DNA from 3 places in the Actinomadura sp. NPDC048021 genome. Region 3 is predicted to be linked to each of the others. Evidence: riboswitches for the same ligand, from Rfam matches in the RefSeq annotation. Region 3 holds a riboswitch; each other region holds the start of a gene.

Region 1 (4,883 bases), on a different contig from region 3:
TGACGACGAACCCGCCGGACTCCCCCGGCCCCGCGTCCAACGTCCCGCCCACGCTGCGCGCCCGCTCGATCATCCCGAGGATCCCGAACCCCTCGGGCGGGCCGCCGGACGGCCCCCGGCCGTCGTCGGCGACCCGGACGACGAGGCTCCCGCGGTCGCGCTCCAGGCTCACCGTCGCGCGCCTCGCGGCGGCGTGCTTGACAACGTTGGTCAGGGCCTCCTGGACGATCCGGTACGCCGCGACCCCCGTCTCCGGGGGCGGCGTCCCGACGTCCCCGTCCCGCAGGTCGACGTCGATCCCGCCGCCGCGCGCCGCGTCGACGAGGCCGGCGAGGGCGTGGAGGCCCGGCAGCGTCTCGGGGGCGCCGACGTCGGTGCCGCGCAGGACCTGGAGCGTGCCGCGCAGCTCGATCCGCGCGTCCCGGCACGTCGAGGCGATGGAGGCGAGCGCGTCGGCCAGCTCCTCCCGGTCGAGCGGCCGGTCCCCGCGCACCAGGTGGGCCGCGGCGCCGGCCCGCACGCCGATCAGCGTGATGCTGTGCGCGAGCAGGTCGTGCAGGTCGCGGGCGATCCGCAGGCGCTCCTCGGCGACCCGCCGGCGCGCCTCCTCCTCCCGGGTGCGCTCGGCCCGCTCGGCCCGCTCGGTGATCGTCGCGAGCCGCGCCCGGTGCACCCGCCACACCTGGACGGCGATGACGACCGACACCACGGCCTCGATGACGGCGATCTGCTCGCGCAGGGATCCGCCGCCCGCCCGCATCGCCGCGCCGACCACGCAGACGGCGAGCAGGCAGCCGACGACGCCGAGGACGATCCGCACCCGGCGCCCGAGCACCGCGTAGGCGAACAGCGCGATCACCTCGGCGGGCACCAGCGCGTGGTGCTGGTACTGCGCCAGGTGGTAGGGCAGCACCAGGACCACCAGTGCCAGCAGGCCGGGGGTCGGCCACCGCCGGATCACCGCGAGCGGGACGTGCGCGGCCACCAGGAGCGCCGCGCCGGGCGCGTCCAGGCCCCGGACGCCGGGCCACAGCACCGCGGCGACGGCCGCGGCTCCCGCCAGCGCCGACGCCGCCAGGGCGTCCTTCACCGTCACCTCGACCCGGGGCACCGTCAGCACGCGCCCATTCTCCCCCACGCACGCGATCTTCGCGCCGCGGCCCGCGCCCCCGCGCGACTGGTCCTTTCGGCGCCCCCTGCGCGGCCGGAGGCCCGCCCTATAGTTCTGCAAACCCCGTCACGAAGGGCCGACAGTTGTCCGTCCCCCCGCCTGCTGTCCCCCCGCCGCCCGTCCCCCCGCCCGGGCTCCGGATGACGCTCGGCGCGCGGGCCTACCGATGGCCGCTCCGCGTCCTGACCGCCGCGCCGGCGGCCGGCGCGGCCCTCCTGCTCGCGGCCCGCCCCGGTACGGGACCGCTCGACCCGGAGAGTGCCCGCCGGCCCCTGCTGCTCTGCGGCGGCGGCTGCCTGCTCGCCGCCCGGGCCGCCCACATCGGGGCGGCCCGGCTCCACCGGGCCCGCCTCATCGTGACCATCGGCGAGCAGGGGGTGACCCTCCGCCGCAGTGGGCGGGAGGCGGCCGTCCCGGCCGGAGCCGTGGAGGCGGTCGGGATCAGGTGGCCCGTCGACGACCCGGTGTGGACGCTCTGGGTCGACCCGGAGCGGGCGCCCGGCGTCGAGGCCGTCGCCGAGGTCGACGGGAACGCGGTGACCCTGCTCAGGGGCGCGTCGCTGCCGTCCGGATGGCTTCCGGCCGTCCGGACGGCGACCGCGGACCGCCTCAGCGCCGCCTGGCGGGTCGTCGACGACGAGGGCCGGGAGGTCCCGCCGCCCGCGGCGGGCGCCCTGGCCGGGGCCCGCCGCATCGTCGTGGACGGCGCGGGCCGGTACCGCGACCGGGACGGCGGCGCGGTGCTCGCCGTGGCCTGCGGCCGGCGCGGCAGGCGGACCATCGTGCTTCGCGACCCCCACGCCGCCGCGCTGCTGGTGGTCCGGGGTCCGTCCCGGCTGCCGGGACGCGACCGCGTGCGCGTCCTCGACGCGGACGGCCGCCCTCTCGGATTCGTGCGCGGCCTGCGGGAGCCGTCCTTCCACACCGCCGGCGGGATGCTCCTCGGCACCACCCGCGCCACCGGCGACGGCCGCGTCGTCACCGGCGTCGACGGCCGCCGCTCGGCCACGCTGCGCATCATCGGCGACGCCGAGGCCCGGGTGGAGCTGGAGCGGTCGCCGTCCGCCCCCGACCCCCTCCGCACTCTGGTCCTGGCCCTGCCCGTCGCGATCCCCGCGCGCGACCTCCGCGCGGGCGCGCTCTAGCCCATGGGCGGCGGTTGCGGCAACCGGGGCTGCCCGGGTTAACGTCGTGGCGACAGATCGCGGGGGCCCGGCGAACCGGGCTGAGATAGCGGCTGGGACGGCCGCTGACCGCATGAACCTGACCGGGTAATGCCGGCGTAGGGAGAGATCGAGTCGTCATGACCGAACCTGTGGTTCCCGCTGCCCGCAAGACCTACCTCCAGGGCTCCCGCCCGGAGATCCGGGTCCCGATGCGGGAGGTGCCGCTGACCAACGGCGACGTCGTCGTCCTGTACGACACGTCCGGGCCGTACACCGATCCAGAGCAGGAGACCGACGTGCGCAGGGGGCTGCCGCCTCTGCGGGAGGCCTGGATCGCCGAGCGCGGCGACACCGCCCCGTACGAGGGGCGGGCGGCGCGCCCCGAGGACGACGGGCGCCGCTCGTCGCCCTCCGCGCTCCCCCCGGGCGCGGGCGGGCGCCTCCCCCAGGCCGACGGCGAGGGCGCCCTGCCGCGGCGGCCGCGGCGCGCCACCGGCGGCGCGGTGACGCAGCGCGCCTACGCCCGGCGCGGGGAGATCACGCCGGAGATGGAGTTCGCCGCGCTGCGCGAGGGCGTGGCGCCGGAGTTCGTCCGGGACGAGCTGGCCGCCGGGCGCGCGGTGCTGCCCGCCAACGTCAACCATCCCGAGATCGAGCCGATGGTGATCGGGCGGAACTTCCTCGTCAAGGTCAACGCCAACATCGGCAACTCGGCCGTCGCGTCCTCGATCGAGGACGAGGTCGAGAAGATGACGTGGGCGACCCGCTGGGGCGCCGACACGATCATGGACCTGTCGACGGGCCGCGACATCCACACCACGCGCGAGTGGATCCTGCGCAACTCGCCCGTGCCGGTGGGGACCGTCCCGCTGTACCAGGCGGTGGAGAAGGTCGGCGGCGACCCGGCGGAGCTCACCTACGAGGTCTTCCGCGACACCGTGATCGAGCAGGCGGAGCAGGGCGTGGACTACATGACCGTCCACGCCGGGGTGCTGCTGTCCTACGTGCCGCTGACGGCGCGGCGCAAGACGGGGATCGTGTCGCGGGGCGGATCGATCATGGCGGCCTGGTGCCTGGCGCACCACGAGGAGAACTTCCTCTACACCCGCTTCGAGGAGCTGTGCGAGATCTTCGCCGCCTACGACGTGACCTGGTCGCTGGGGGACGGGCTGCGCCCGGGCTCCGTCGCGGACGCCAACGACGAGGCCCAGTTCGCCGAGCTGCGCACCCAGGGCGAGCTGACGCGGATCGCGGCGCGGTTCGGCAACCAGGTGATGAACGAGGGCCCCGGCCACGTCCCGATGCACAAGATCAAGGAGAACGTCGACCTGCAGCAGGAGTGGTGCGACGGCGCGCCGTTCTACACCCTCGGGCCGCTGACCACCGACATCGCTCCCGGCTACGACCACATCACCTCGGCGATCGGCGCCGCGATGATCGGCTGGCACGGCACCGCGATGCTCTGCTACGTCACGCCGAAGGAGCATCTCGGGCTGCCGGACCGCGAGGACGTCAAGGCCGGCGTGATCGCATACAAGATCGCCGCGCACGCCGCCGACCTCGCCAAGGGCCATCCGGGCGCGCAGGCGTGGGACGACGCGCTGTCGGAGGCGCGGTTCGACTTCCGCTGGGAGGACCAGTTCAACCTGTCCCTGGACCCCGGCACCGCGCGCGCCTTCCATGACGCGACGCTCCCGGCCGCGCCGGCCAAGACCGCGCACTTCTGCTCGATGTGCGGGCCGCACTTCTGCTCCATGAAGATCACGCGGGACGTGCGGCGGTTCGCGGCCGAGCGCGGCCTCGCCGACGCGGAGGCCCTCGCCGCCGGGATGCGGGAGAAGGCCGAGGAGTTCAGGGCCGGCGGCGGCCGGCTGAACCTCCCCGTCTCCCCCGCCGACGCCTGACCCGGGCCGGACGCGGAGACGCGGCCGGGCCCGCCGTGCACCCGTGCGCGGCGGGCCCGGCCGCGTTCGGGGCCCTCTCGGCGCAGGTCCGGGCACCGGCGCGGATAGGATTGAGGGACCGTTCCAAAGCCGCGGATCCTCCCGATCGCCGCAGGCCCGTTCCATCCCCGGGAAGGATCGACGACCCAGGTGACCAGCGACGACACGCCGAAGGCGCGCCCCGTTCGGGCCGACGTTCGCCGCAACCGCGCGCGGCTGCTCGCCGCGGCGCGGGAGACCTTCCAGCGCCAGGGGGCGGGCGCCTCGCTCGAAGGCGTCGCGCGGCTCGCGGGCGTCGGCATCGGCACGCTCTACCGCCACTTCCCCACCCGCCAGGACCTCCTGGAGGCGCTGCTCGCCGACGTCTACGCCGGGCTGGCCGCGTCCGCCCGCGACCTGCTGGACTCCCCGTCCTCCGGCGAGGCCCTGCTGGCCTGGCTGCGGACGTTCGTCTCTGAGATCACCGCCTTCCCGGGCATGGCGGCCTCGGCGATGGTGTCGCTGCGCGACCCCCGGCTCGACCCCTCCGGCTCCCGCGCGGCGATGTCGGAGGCGGGCGAGGCGCTGCTCGTCCGCGCGCAGCGCGCCGGGGACGCGCCCGCC
Region 2 (4,883 bases), on a different contig from region 3:
GGAGCACGGCGTCGCAGCCGAGCTCCATGGCCAGGGCCGCGTCCGACGCCGTGCCGAGCCCCGCGTCCAGGATCACCGGGACGGTCGCGCGCTCCACGATCAGCTCGATGTTGTGCGGGTTGCGGATGCCGAGCCCCGACCCGATCGGCGAGCCGAGCGGCATCACGGCCGCGCAGCCGATCTGCTCCAGCCGGTGCGCGAGGACCGGGTCGTCGCTGGTGTAGGGCAGGACGACGAAGCCGTCGTCGACGAGTTGCTCGGCGGCCTCGACCAGTTCGATCGGGTCGGGCAGCAGCGTGCGCTCGTCGGCGATCACCTCCAGCTTGACCCAGTTCGTCCCGAGCGCCTCCCGGGCGAGCTTGGCCGTCAGGACGGCCTCGCCCGCGGTGAAGCAGCCCGCGGTGTTGGGCAGCACCCGGATGCCGCACTCGGTCAGCACTTCCAGCACCGAGCCGCGCGCGGACGGGTCCACCCTGCGCATCGCGACCGTGGTGAGCTCCGTCCCGGACGCGGTCAGCGCCTCGCGCAGCACCGCCATGCTCGGCGCCCCGCCCGTCCCCATGATCAGCCGCGAGCCCAGCTCCTCGCCCGCGATGACCAGCCCGTCGGTGTCGTTCATCCTCATCCTCCCTGGACGGCGGTCAGCACTTCGACGCGGTCGGCGTCCCGCAGGGGCGTGGCCGCCCACTCCGCGCGCCGGACGACCTCGTCGTTCAGCGCCGCGGCGACGCCCGTCGCGGCCGCGGTGACGGACGCGACGACCTCGGCCACGCTCGCGCCGTCGGGCAGCTCGCGCGGCTCACCGTTGACGATCACCTTCATGCGCTCACCTCGGGGGAGAAGCGGTCGGGGGCGAACGGCCCGGCGACCTCGGGGACGGGCCCGTCCAGCAGCATCGCGGACAGGATGTCGGCGCTCACGGGCGTGAGCAGGATGCCGTTGCGGAAGTGCCCGGTGCCCACCAGCAGGCCGGGCAGCGCGGTCGGCCCCATCACGGGCGCGTTGTCGGGCGAGCCGGGCCGCAGCCCGGCGGTGACCTCCGCGAACTCCAGCTCGGTGATGCCGGGGAGCAGCTCGCGGGCGTCGCGCAGCAGCTCCCACAGCCCGCCGGCGGTGACCCGCGTGTCGAAGCCCAGCTCCTCCTGCGTGGCGCCGACGACGATCTCTCCGTCGGCGCGCGGCACCAGGTAGACCGACGATCCCCGGACGAGGCCGCGGGTCGGCCGCCGCAGGAACGGCGCGCGGGTGCGCAGCCGGAGCACCTGGCCCTTGACCGGGCGGACGGGTGGAACGGTCCCGGGAGGCAGGCCGCCGAGGTCGCCCGACCACGGCCCGGCGGCCAGCAGCACCCGGTCCGCGGGGATCACGGTGCCGTCGTCCAGCCCCACGCCGGCGGCGGCGTCGTTCTCGACGACGACCCGTTCGGCCCGCCGCCGGACGAGCCGGACGCCCAGCCGCTCGCACGCCGCCAGCAGCGCCGGGGCGAGCCTGCGGGGGTCGACCGAGCCGTCCTCGGGGGCGAGCAGGCCGCCGCGCACGCCGGGCGCGAGCATCGGCTCCAGCCGCCGGCACTCGCGGCCGGTGAGCGCCTCGGCGGGGATGCCCAGGCTCTCCTGGAACCGGCGCAGGTCGTCCAGGTGCCGCAGGTCGTCGGAGTCGAACGCGACCTCGATGATCCCTTCGGTGCGGTAGCCGGTCTCCAGGCCGGTCAGCTCCTCCAGCTCGGCGACGAACGCGCCGTACCGGTCGCGGGAGGCGAGGCCGAGCCGCAGCAGCGGCTCCTCGCCGTAGCTCAGCTCGCTGACCGGGGTGAGCATGCCCGCCGCCACGGAGGAGGCCCCGGAGGCGGGCGCGGGGTCGACGAGGGTGACGGCGGCGCCGCCGGCGGCGGTGCGCCAGGCGGTGGCGAGGCCGATCACCCCGGCGCCGATGATGACGATCTGCATGCGCGCTCCCTTCGCCGGCATGATCCGGATCAGGTCGTGGCGGTCGGCGGCCCGTTCAGCCGCCCTCTCAGCCCGGTCGCACCGGACTCCCGCGCTCTGTGCTGTTCTGCTGTGCCGTTCCGCTGCCCCCACCTTACGACCTCGGCGAACCGGGCAACTGCCTGGACACCTGTCCATCCGCGGAACGCCGCCCGTTAGGGTGACCTTCATGGAGAGGGTCATCGTCGTGGGTGGCGGGCTGGCCGGCGTGCGCGCCGTGGAGGCCCTGCGGAGCAAGGGGTACGAGGGCGCGCTGACCCTCGTGTCGGCGGAGCGGCACCGGCCCTACGACCGGCCGCCGCTGTCGAAGGCCGTCCTCGCGGGCGAGTCCGACGACACGACCGTCGACGCCGACTGGGACGCGCTGCGCTGCGAGCTGCTGCTCGGCGAGCGCGCCACCGGCCTGCGGCTGGACGGGCCCGGACGCGGCGGAACGGTGGCGTCCACGGCGGGCGACCTGCCCTTCGACGGGCTGGTGATCGCGACCGGCGCCGCTCCGATCACGCTGCCCGGGGAGGGGCGGCAGCACGTGCTGCGCACCATCGACGAGGCCCGCGACCTGCGCGCCCGGCTCACCGCGGGCGCCCGGATCGTGATCGTCGGCGCGGGCTGGATCGGCGCCGAGGTCGCGACCGCCGCGGCCCGCCGGGGCTGCGCGGTCACCGTCGTGGAGGCGGCCGACACCCCGCTGGCGGGCGCGATCGGGCCCGAGGTCGGCGCGCTCACCGCCCCCTGGTACGCCGAGGCCGGCGTCGAGCTGCGGACCGGGGTGAAGGTCGCGGAGGTGCGCGACGGCGGCCTCGTCCTCGCCGGGGGCGGCCGCGTCGACGCCGACGAGGTGGTCGTCGGCGTCGGGGTCCGGCCCGTCCTGTCGTGGCTGGAGGGCTCCGGGCTGCTGCTGGAGCGCGGGGTCGTCACCGACGGCTCCTTCCGGACCTACATGGGAGAGGAGATCCCGGGCGCGCTGCGGCCCGACGTCGTGGCGGTCGGCGACTGCGCCGCCTGGTGGTCGCACCGCTACGGGCGCAGGCTGCTCGTCGAGCACTGGGACGCCGCGCTGAACGCCCCCGAGGTCGCCGCCGCGGCTCTCCTCGGGCAGGACGCCGTGTACGACGCCGCCCCGTACTTCTGGTCGGAGCAGTTCGGGCGCATGGTCCAGTACGCGGGCGACCACTCCGCGTCCGAGCGGCTCGTGCGCAGGGGCGACCCGTCCGATCCCAGGTGGGCGGTGGCGTGGCTGACCGGAGACCGCCTCGACGCGATCCTCACCGTCGGCCGGCCCCGCGACCTGGTACAGGCGAGGCGCGTGATCGCCGCGGGGACGCCGGTGGATCCGGAGGCGATCGCCGACCCGGACGTCCCCGTGCGGCAGGCTGTTCGCGCAGAGCGATCAGAGGGGACGTAACGGCTGCGCAGCGGGTTTGAGTCTTCCGAAGGCGTGGTAGCAAGGGGGCGTGACGCAGATGCACGCAACCGTTGACAGCGCACTGGACCCCCGCACCGACGCCCTGGCCGGCGAGTGGCTCACCCTCCGGGAGACCGCCGACAGGCTCGGGATCAAGCCCAACCGGATCAAGCAGCTCATCCACGAGCACCGCATCCTCGCGGTGCGCCGGGGCGGGGAGCCGATGGTGCCCGCGGCCTTCATCAAGGACGGCCAGGTCATCAAGGGACTGCCCGGCACGCTGACGCTCCTGTCGGACGCCGGCTTCGACGACGCCGAGACCATCCGGTGGCTGTTCACGGCCGACGACACGCTGCCGGGAACGCCCGTGGACGCGCTCACCGAGAACCGGGGGACCGAGGTCCGCCGCCGCGCCCAGGCGCTCGCCTTCTAGGCCGCCGCCGGCGGCGTGAGACGCACGTGACACGATCGCGGGGTCGCGCGCGGCGGGTGACCGCGCGCGCGATTTCGTGATCATCTGTGGAAAGGACGTTCCCCGGCCGTGTCCAGGCACCTCCCCACCGAGCGCGCCGTCGCGCTGCGCGCCCGGCTGAGCCGCGCCCGCCTCTACCTCTGCACGGACGCGCGGGAGCGCCAGGGAGACCTGCCGGCCTTCCTCGACGCCGTGCTCGCGGGCGGAGTCGACATCGTCCAGCTCCGCCAGAAGGGCCTGGAGGCCCGCCAGGAGACCGCCTACCTGGAGGTGTTCCGGGCGGCGTGCGAGCGGCACGGGGCGCTGCTGGCCGTCAACGACCGGGCCGACATCGCGCACGCGGTCGGCGCCGACGTGCTGCACCTCGGCCAGGACGACCTGCCGGTGCCCGCCGCCCGCGCGATCGTGGGCGGCGACATGCTGATCGGCCGGTCGACGCACTCGGGCGAGCAGGCGTCGGCGGCGGCCGCCGAGCCCGGCGCCGACTACTTCTGCGCGGGCCCGGTGTGGCCCACGCCGACCAAGCCCGGCCGGGCCGCCCCCGGCCCGAAGCTGCTGGAGTACGTCGCGGCGCAGCGCGTCGCGCGGCCGTGGTTCGCGATCGGCGGCATCGACCTCGGCAACCTGGACGAGGTCCTCGCGGCGGGCGCGGAACGCGTCGTGGTGGTCCGGGCGATCACCGAGGCCGACGACCCGGGCGCCGCCGCCGCGCGGTTCGCGCGGCGCCTGGCGGCCCGGCCGCTCGGCGCGGTTTGACGCGGATCACGGTGCGGTCCGCCGTCCCGTCGCCGACAATGGAGACCATGAACGTGGGACCCGACGACGACCGCGTGGTCGACCTCGACGACGACCTCGACGTCCTGCCGGACCAGACGTCCGACGACACCGACACCGGGTGGGGCGAGTGGCGCGCCGGCGACGACGACGCGCGCCTGCTGGAGGACCGCCCGCCGCACTGGTGAGCGGCGGTGCGGGTCAGGTGAGGACGCCGAGGAGGAACCCGGCGGCCACGACGCCGCCG
Region 3 (4,883 bases):
GACGAATCCGCCCGCGTCGGCGCCGGTCAGCTCGATGAGCGCGGCGGTGATCCGGTCGAGCACGACGGCCAGGTCGAGCTCGGCGCCGAGGTCGGCGACGATGTCGTTCAGCCGCCGGACCAGCCGGGCCCGCTCGGTCATCCGGTTCTGGACGATCTCGTCGTCCTCGACCGGGTGGTACACCCCGACCCAGCCGAGCAGCGTGCCCCTCGGATCCTTCAGCAGGCTCGTGTCGATGCGCACGTCGATGAGCCGGCCCTCGCGGTGGAAGCGGCGGGTGGCGATCGAGATCTGCCCGCCGTCGGTCTCGCCCTCGCCGCCGCGCCGGGTGAGGAGCCGCTCCTGGACGGCGTTGTGCTCGGCCTTCAGCTCGTCGGGGACGATCGGCGGGACCCGGCCGAGCATCTCCTCGGCGCTCCAGCCGAACATGCGCTCGGCCGCCGGGTTCCACACGGTGACCCGGTGCCGCTGGTCCACGGCTACGATCGCGTCGGCGGCGCTCTCGATGACGGCCCGCGCGATCGGATCGTGCACGTGCTGATACACGTCTGTCATCGTGCCACCGCACTCCGGCATGGCGCCGGGCAACTTGCGCCGAAACTTGCTTTCGACCCAAACCTTACCGTCTGGTAAGCCTACCGATGAGCAGGGCCGCGACCCCCGCCACCAGGAACGACAGCAGCGAGGCGCTCATCCACGCCTGCGGCGTGAAGTGCAGCGCGTCCCGCACGTCCGACCAGAAAGCGGTCCACCGCGCGACCGTGCCCGGGTTGACGAGCTGGTAGACGACGAACCCGATCGCCCATGCCGCGATCATGCCCCAGCGGGACGGCGCGGTCCGCGAGACGTCCCAGCCGCCGGCCCGGCGGCGGCCGAGGAAGAAGTCGGCGGCGAGGACGCCCAGCATCGGCACGAACACCGATCCGATCAGCGACAGGAAGCCCGCGTAGTCGCCGATGTCGAGGACCAGCGCGAGCACGGTGATGCCGACGCCGAGCGCGACGCTCAGCACCCGGCGGTCGGCCCGGGGGAACAGGTTCTGGATCGACACCGCCGTGGAGTAGGTGTCGGCGAACGACTGGTCGGCCTCCCGCAGCACGAACACGGCGAAGAACACCACGCCCAGCGAGACGCCCAGGAACGGGTCGAAGATCCTGCTCGAGTCGCCCGCCACCAGCGCCAGCGCGAGCAGCCCGAGGACGTAGGCGACGATCTGCGTGACGGAGTAGCCGACGGCCGCGGCGCCGAAGGCCCCGCGCTCGGTGCGCGCGTGCCGGGTGTAGTCGGCGGCGACCGGGACCCAGGAGATCGACACGGCCAGCGCGGCGTCCGCGCCGAGCCAGAACCCGCCCCAGGAGCCCTGCGTCAGGTCGGGCAGCGGCTCCCGGACGAGCTGGACGTAGAAGTACACGAGCGCGATCGCCACGGCGACGGTCACGTAGCGGCGCAGCAGCCGCACCGAGCCGAGCGGCCAGACCGTCAGCACGGTGGTGATCGCGCCCGCGGCGACCACGTAGCCCCAGCGCGGGACGCCGTCCCACAGCTCGCGGGCGGCGTCGGCGATGACGATCAGCTCGAACGTCCCCCACCCGACGAGCTGGGCGATGTTGAGGACGGTCGGCGCGTACGACAGCTTCGCGCCGAACAGGCCGCGCAGCAGCACCATCGCGGGCTGCCCGGTCCGCGCGCCGGGCACGGCGGCCAGGCCGAGCATCAGCCCGCCGAGGGCCGTCCCGACGGCCATCGCGACGATGCCCGCCATGATCGAGATCGTGGGGCGGCCGCCGGCGTCCGGCGCGAGGACGGTGTAGGCGCCGGAGAAGGCCAGGAGGCTGACCCCGAGGTTCCCCCAGAAGGCGCTCTGGTCCCAGAAGCCGAGGACCTTGGGGGCCGGCTCGTCGAGGGTGAAGGGGACCTCGTCGGGGGCGCGCTCGCCCTGAGGGCGCTTTTCGACGTCGGACGTCACGGGACACACACTCCCTACGCCGGCATTACCCGGACAGGTTCATGCGGTCGGCGACGCCTTGGAGGCCGCCCTCTCAGCCCGGCTGTGGCCCGAGCTCCCGCGGTCATCGGTCAGGCCCGATCGTACAACCGCCCGTCACGCCCCAGAAGAGGGCAACCGGGTCAGATCACGCGAAAGTTTTCAGATCCCCCAGAGTCATCGAGCTCACGCAGCGACATCGACGCTCACGCGACGTCATCGACGCTCACGCGACGTCATCGACGCTCACGCGACGTCATCGACGCTCACGCGACGTCATCGACGCTCACGCAGCGACATCGACGCTCACGCAGCGACATCGACGCTCACGCGACGTACGGCGGACCGTCCCCCGCGCCCTCCATCGGCCGGCCGGCCTCGGCCCACCCGTGCATGCCGTCGCCGACGTTCCTCGCCAGCCACCCCGCCTGATTGAGCGCGGACGTGACCTGGGCGGACCGCGCCCCGGACCGGCAGATCACGTAGACCTCCCGGTCGCGGGGGATCTCGCCGGCGCGGTCGCCGAGATGGCGCATGGGGATGTGGACCGCCGCGGGCGCGTGGCCCGCGTCCCACTCGTCCTGCTCCCGGACGTCCAGCAGGTAGCCGTCCTGCGGAACATCCGCGGCGACCACGGCCGGCACGTCTTCCCCGAAATTCATCACACCCCCCATGGAACCGTGCGAAGCCCCCCTGCGTCGAATCACGCATGCGGTATCGGACGCTCGTTTTCGCAGCGCCCGGGCTGGCCTTGCTCCTGTCCACGGCCGCCTGCGGCGACGAACAGGCAAACGGAAACTCCGCCGGAGCGCCTTCGGGCACGACGTCCGTGCAGCCGTCCGGCTCACCGGCGGACACGCTCACCGTGCGGGTGAAGGCCTCCAAGGAGGCGCCCGCCGAGACCTGGAGGCTGACCTGCGCCCCGCCGGGCGGGGACCATCCCGAGGCGGCCGGCGCCTGCGCGGCGCTCACCAAGGTCAAGGATCCCTTCGCGCCCGTCCCCAAGGACCAGATGTGCACCAAGATCTACGGCGGTCCGGAGATCGCCACGGTCGAGGGCACCTGGCAGGGCAAGCGGATCGACACCACGTTCACCCGCGACGACGGCTGCCAGCTGCACCGCTGGAGCCAGATCGGCCCGGTCTTCGGGAACGTCCCGAAGGTCCGCTGATCCCGTCCCCGATCCTTCGTCCCGTCCGGACGAGCCATCCCCGTTCCGGCTCCGTCCCCGACTCCCGTCGCCAGGCCCCGGCACCCGCCGGGGCCTGGCCCGTCTCACGGCGCCCGGGGCCCGCTACTTGAGGAGGCGGGACATGCGGCGGTCGGCGAGCGGCTTGCCGCCCGTCTGGCAGGTGGGGCAGTACTGGAGCGCCGAGTCGGCGAACGACACCTCGCGCACCGTGTCCCCGCACACCGGGCATTTCTCGCCCGCGCGCCCGTGCACCCGCAGGCCGGTCTTCTTCTCGCCCTTGAGGTCCTGGGCTTCGAGGCCGCGCGAGCGCTCCACCGCGTCCCGCAGCGTGGTGACGATCGCCTCGTGCAGGACGGCGACGTCCTCCTCGGTCAGCGAGGACGCGATCTTGAAGGGGGACATCCTGGCGACGTGCAGCACCTCGTCGGAGTAGGCGTTGCCGATACCGGCGATCACCTTCTGGTCGCGCAGCAGCCCCTTGATCTGGCTGCGCTTGCCGTTGACGATCCCCGCCAGGGCGGCGGTGGTGAACGACTCGTCCAGCGGGTCGGGGCCGAGTGAAGCCACGCCGGGCACGTCGTCGGGGTCGCGGACGACGTAGACGGCGAGGCCCTTCTTGGTGCCGGCCTCGGTGAGGTCGAAGCCCGAGCCGTCGTCCAGGTGCACACGCAGGGCGAGCGGGTTCTTGCCTCCGGGCCGGACGGGCCTGGCCGGGATCTCGTCGCGCCAGCGCAGCCAGCCGGCGCGGGCGAGGTGGACGACGAGGTGCAGCCCGTCGACGTCGAGGTCGAGGAACTTGCCGTGCCGGGTCGCGCCGGTGACGGTCAGCCCGCCGAGCGCGGTCACCGGCGGGTCGTAGGTCTTCAGCGCGGAGATGGCGAGAACATCGACGCGGGCGACGGCATGGCCGACCGCGCGCTCCCGCAGGAACCCCGCCAGCGCCTCCACCTCAGGTAGCTCAGGCATGGGTTCAGTATCCGCGACGAGGCACGCTGCCGGAACGTCCGTCCACAGCCCTGTGGACGCCTGTGGAAAACCCTGGGGGCGGTGTGACCCGGATCTCGGAATCACCCATACCCCCCAGGGGTTGTCACGGGTGTCCGGTTATGGCAGCATGAGGCCCACGAGATACCCCCCAGGGGTAAAACACCGAGGGAGAAGACGATGAGCACCGCCACCTACACCGTCAGCGGAATGACCTGCGGCCACTGCGTGAGCTCGGTGACCGAGGAGGTCGAGCAGATCGCCGGTGTGACCGGCGTGGACGTCGACCTCCAGACCGGCAGGGTCACCGTCACGAGCGAGACCCCCCTCGACGACGCCCGGGTCAAGGACGCCGTCGAGGAGGCCGGATACCAGCTGACCTCCTGAGCGGACCGCGCCTCGCCCCCGCGGCGGGGTGCGTCCCTCGCAACACCGAGCGGAGTGAAACGGCAATGAACAGCGCGACCAGGCTGGGGGCCTACGCGGTGGGCCTGGCGGTCGTCTTCGGCGGCGCCGCGAGCGTCGGCAAGATCGTCGGCCCCGTCGGAGGAACCGCGAAGATGGCGTCCCACGAGAACGGCGAAGGCGGGCACGGCAGCGGAGGGCACGGCGGCGGAGGGCACGAGACCGCGGCGTCCCACGCGCCGGGCGGCCTCCAGGTGTCGGAGGACGGCTTCACGCTGGCCCCGCAGCGGACCGTCCTCACCGCCGGGGAGAAGACGG

Evidence for each region. Region 3 has a riboswitch for thiamine pyrophosphate ahead of AB0C87_RS04565 (cytosine permease). Riboswitches for the same ligand answer to the same signal wherever they lie in the genome.
Region 1: it holds a riboswitch for thiamine pyrophosphate, as region 3 does, so the genes downstream of both, thiC (phosphomethylpyrimidine synthase ThiC) here and AB0C87_RS04565 (cytosine permease) in region 3, are expected to answer to the same signal.
Region 2: it holds a riboswitch for thiamine pyrophosphate, as region 3 does, so the genes downstream of both, thiO (glycine oxidase ThiO) here and AB0C87_RS04565 (cytosine permease) in region 3, are expected to answer to the same signal.

What each region holds. Positions count from the first base shown of each region.
Region 1 covers NZ_JBEZJQ010000037.1:9,212-14,094, forward strand. Annotated here, with positions in the region: gene AB0C87_RS38985 (sensor histidine kinase) at 1-1,120, opposite strand, end outside; gene AB0C87_RS38990 (hypothetical protein) at 1,312-2,316, shown strand; TPP riboswitch at 2,366-2,479, shown strand; gene thiC (phosphomethylpyrimidine synthase ThiC) at 2,475-4,241, shown strand; gene AB0C87_RS39000 (TetR/AcrR family transcriptional regulator) at 4,431-4,883, shown strand, end outside.
Region 2 covers NZ_JBEZJQ010000041.1:35,090-39,972, forward strand. Annotated here, with positions in the region: gene AB0C87_RS40395 (thiazole synthase) at 1-619, opposite strand, end outside; gene thiS (sulfur carrier protein ThiS) at 622-822, opposite strand; gene thiO (glycine oxidase ThiO) at 819-1,946, opposite strand; TPP riboswitch at 1,936-2,049, opposite strand; gene AB0C87_RS40410 (FAD-dependent oxidoreductase) at 2,155-3,390, shown strand; gene AB0C87_RS40415 (helix-turn-helix domain-containing protein) at 3,449-3,823, shown strand; gene thiE (thiamine phosphate synthase) at 3,932-4,618, shown strand; gene AB0C87_RS40425 (hypothetical protein) at 4,666-4,824, shown strand; gene AB0C87_RS40430 (protein kinase) at 4,838-4,883, opposite strand, start outside.
Region 3 covers NZ_JBEZJQ010000002.1:282,020-286,902, forward strand. Annotated here, with positions in the region: gene AB0C87_RS04560 (PAS domain-containing protein) at 1-555, opposite strand, end outside; gene AB0C87_RS04565 (cytosine permease) at 620-1,966, opposite strand; TPP riboswitch at 1,960-2,077, opposite strand; gene AB0C87_RS04570 (rhodanese-like domain-containing protein) at 2,311-2,646, opposite strand; gene AB0C87_RS04575 (SSI family serine proteinase inhibitor) at 2,856-3,155, shown strand; gene AB0C87_RS04580 (DNA-formamidopyrimidine glycosylase family protein) at 3,279-4,142, opposite strand; gene AB0C87_RS04585 (heavy-metal-associated domain-containing protein) at 4,341-4,547, shown strand; gene AB0C87_RS04590 (hypothetical protein) at 4,613-4,883, shown strand, end outside.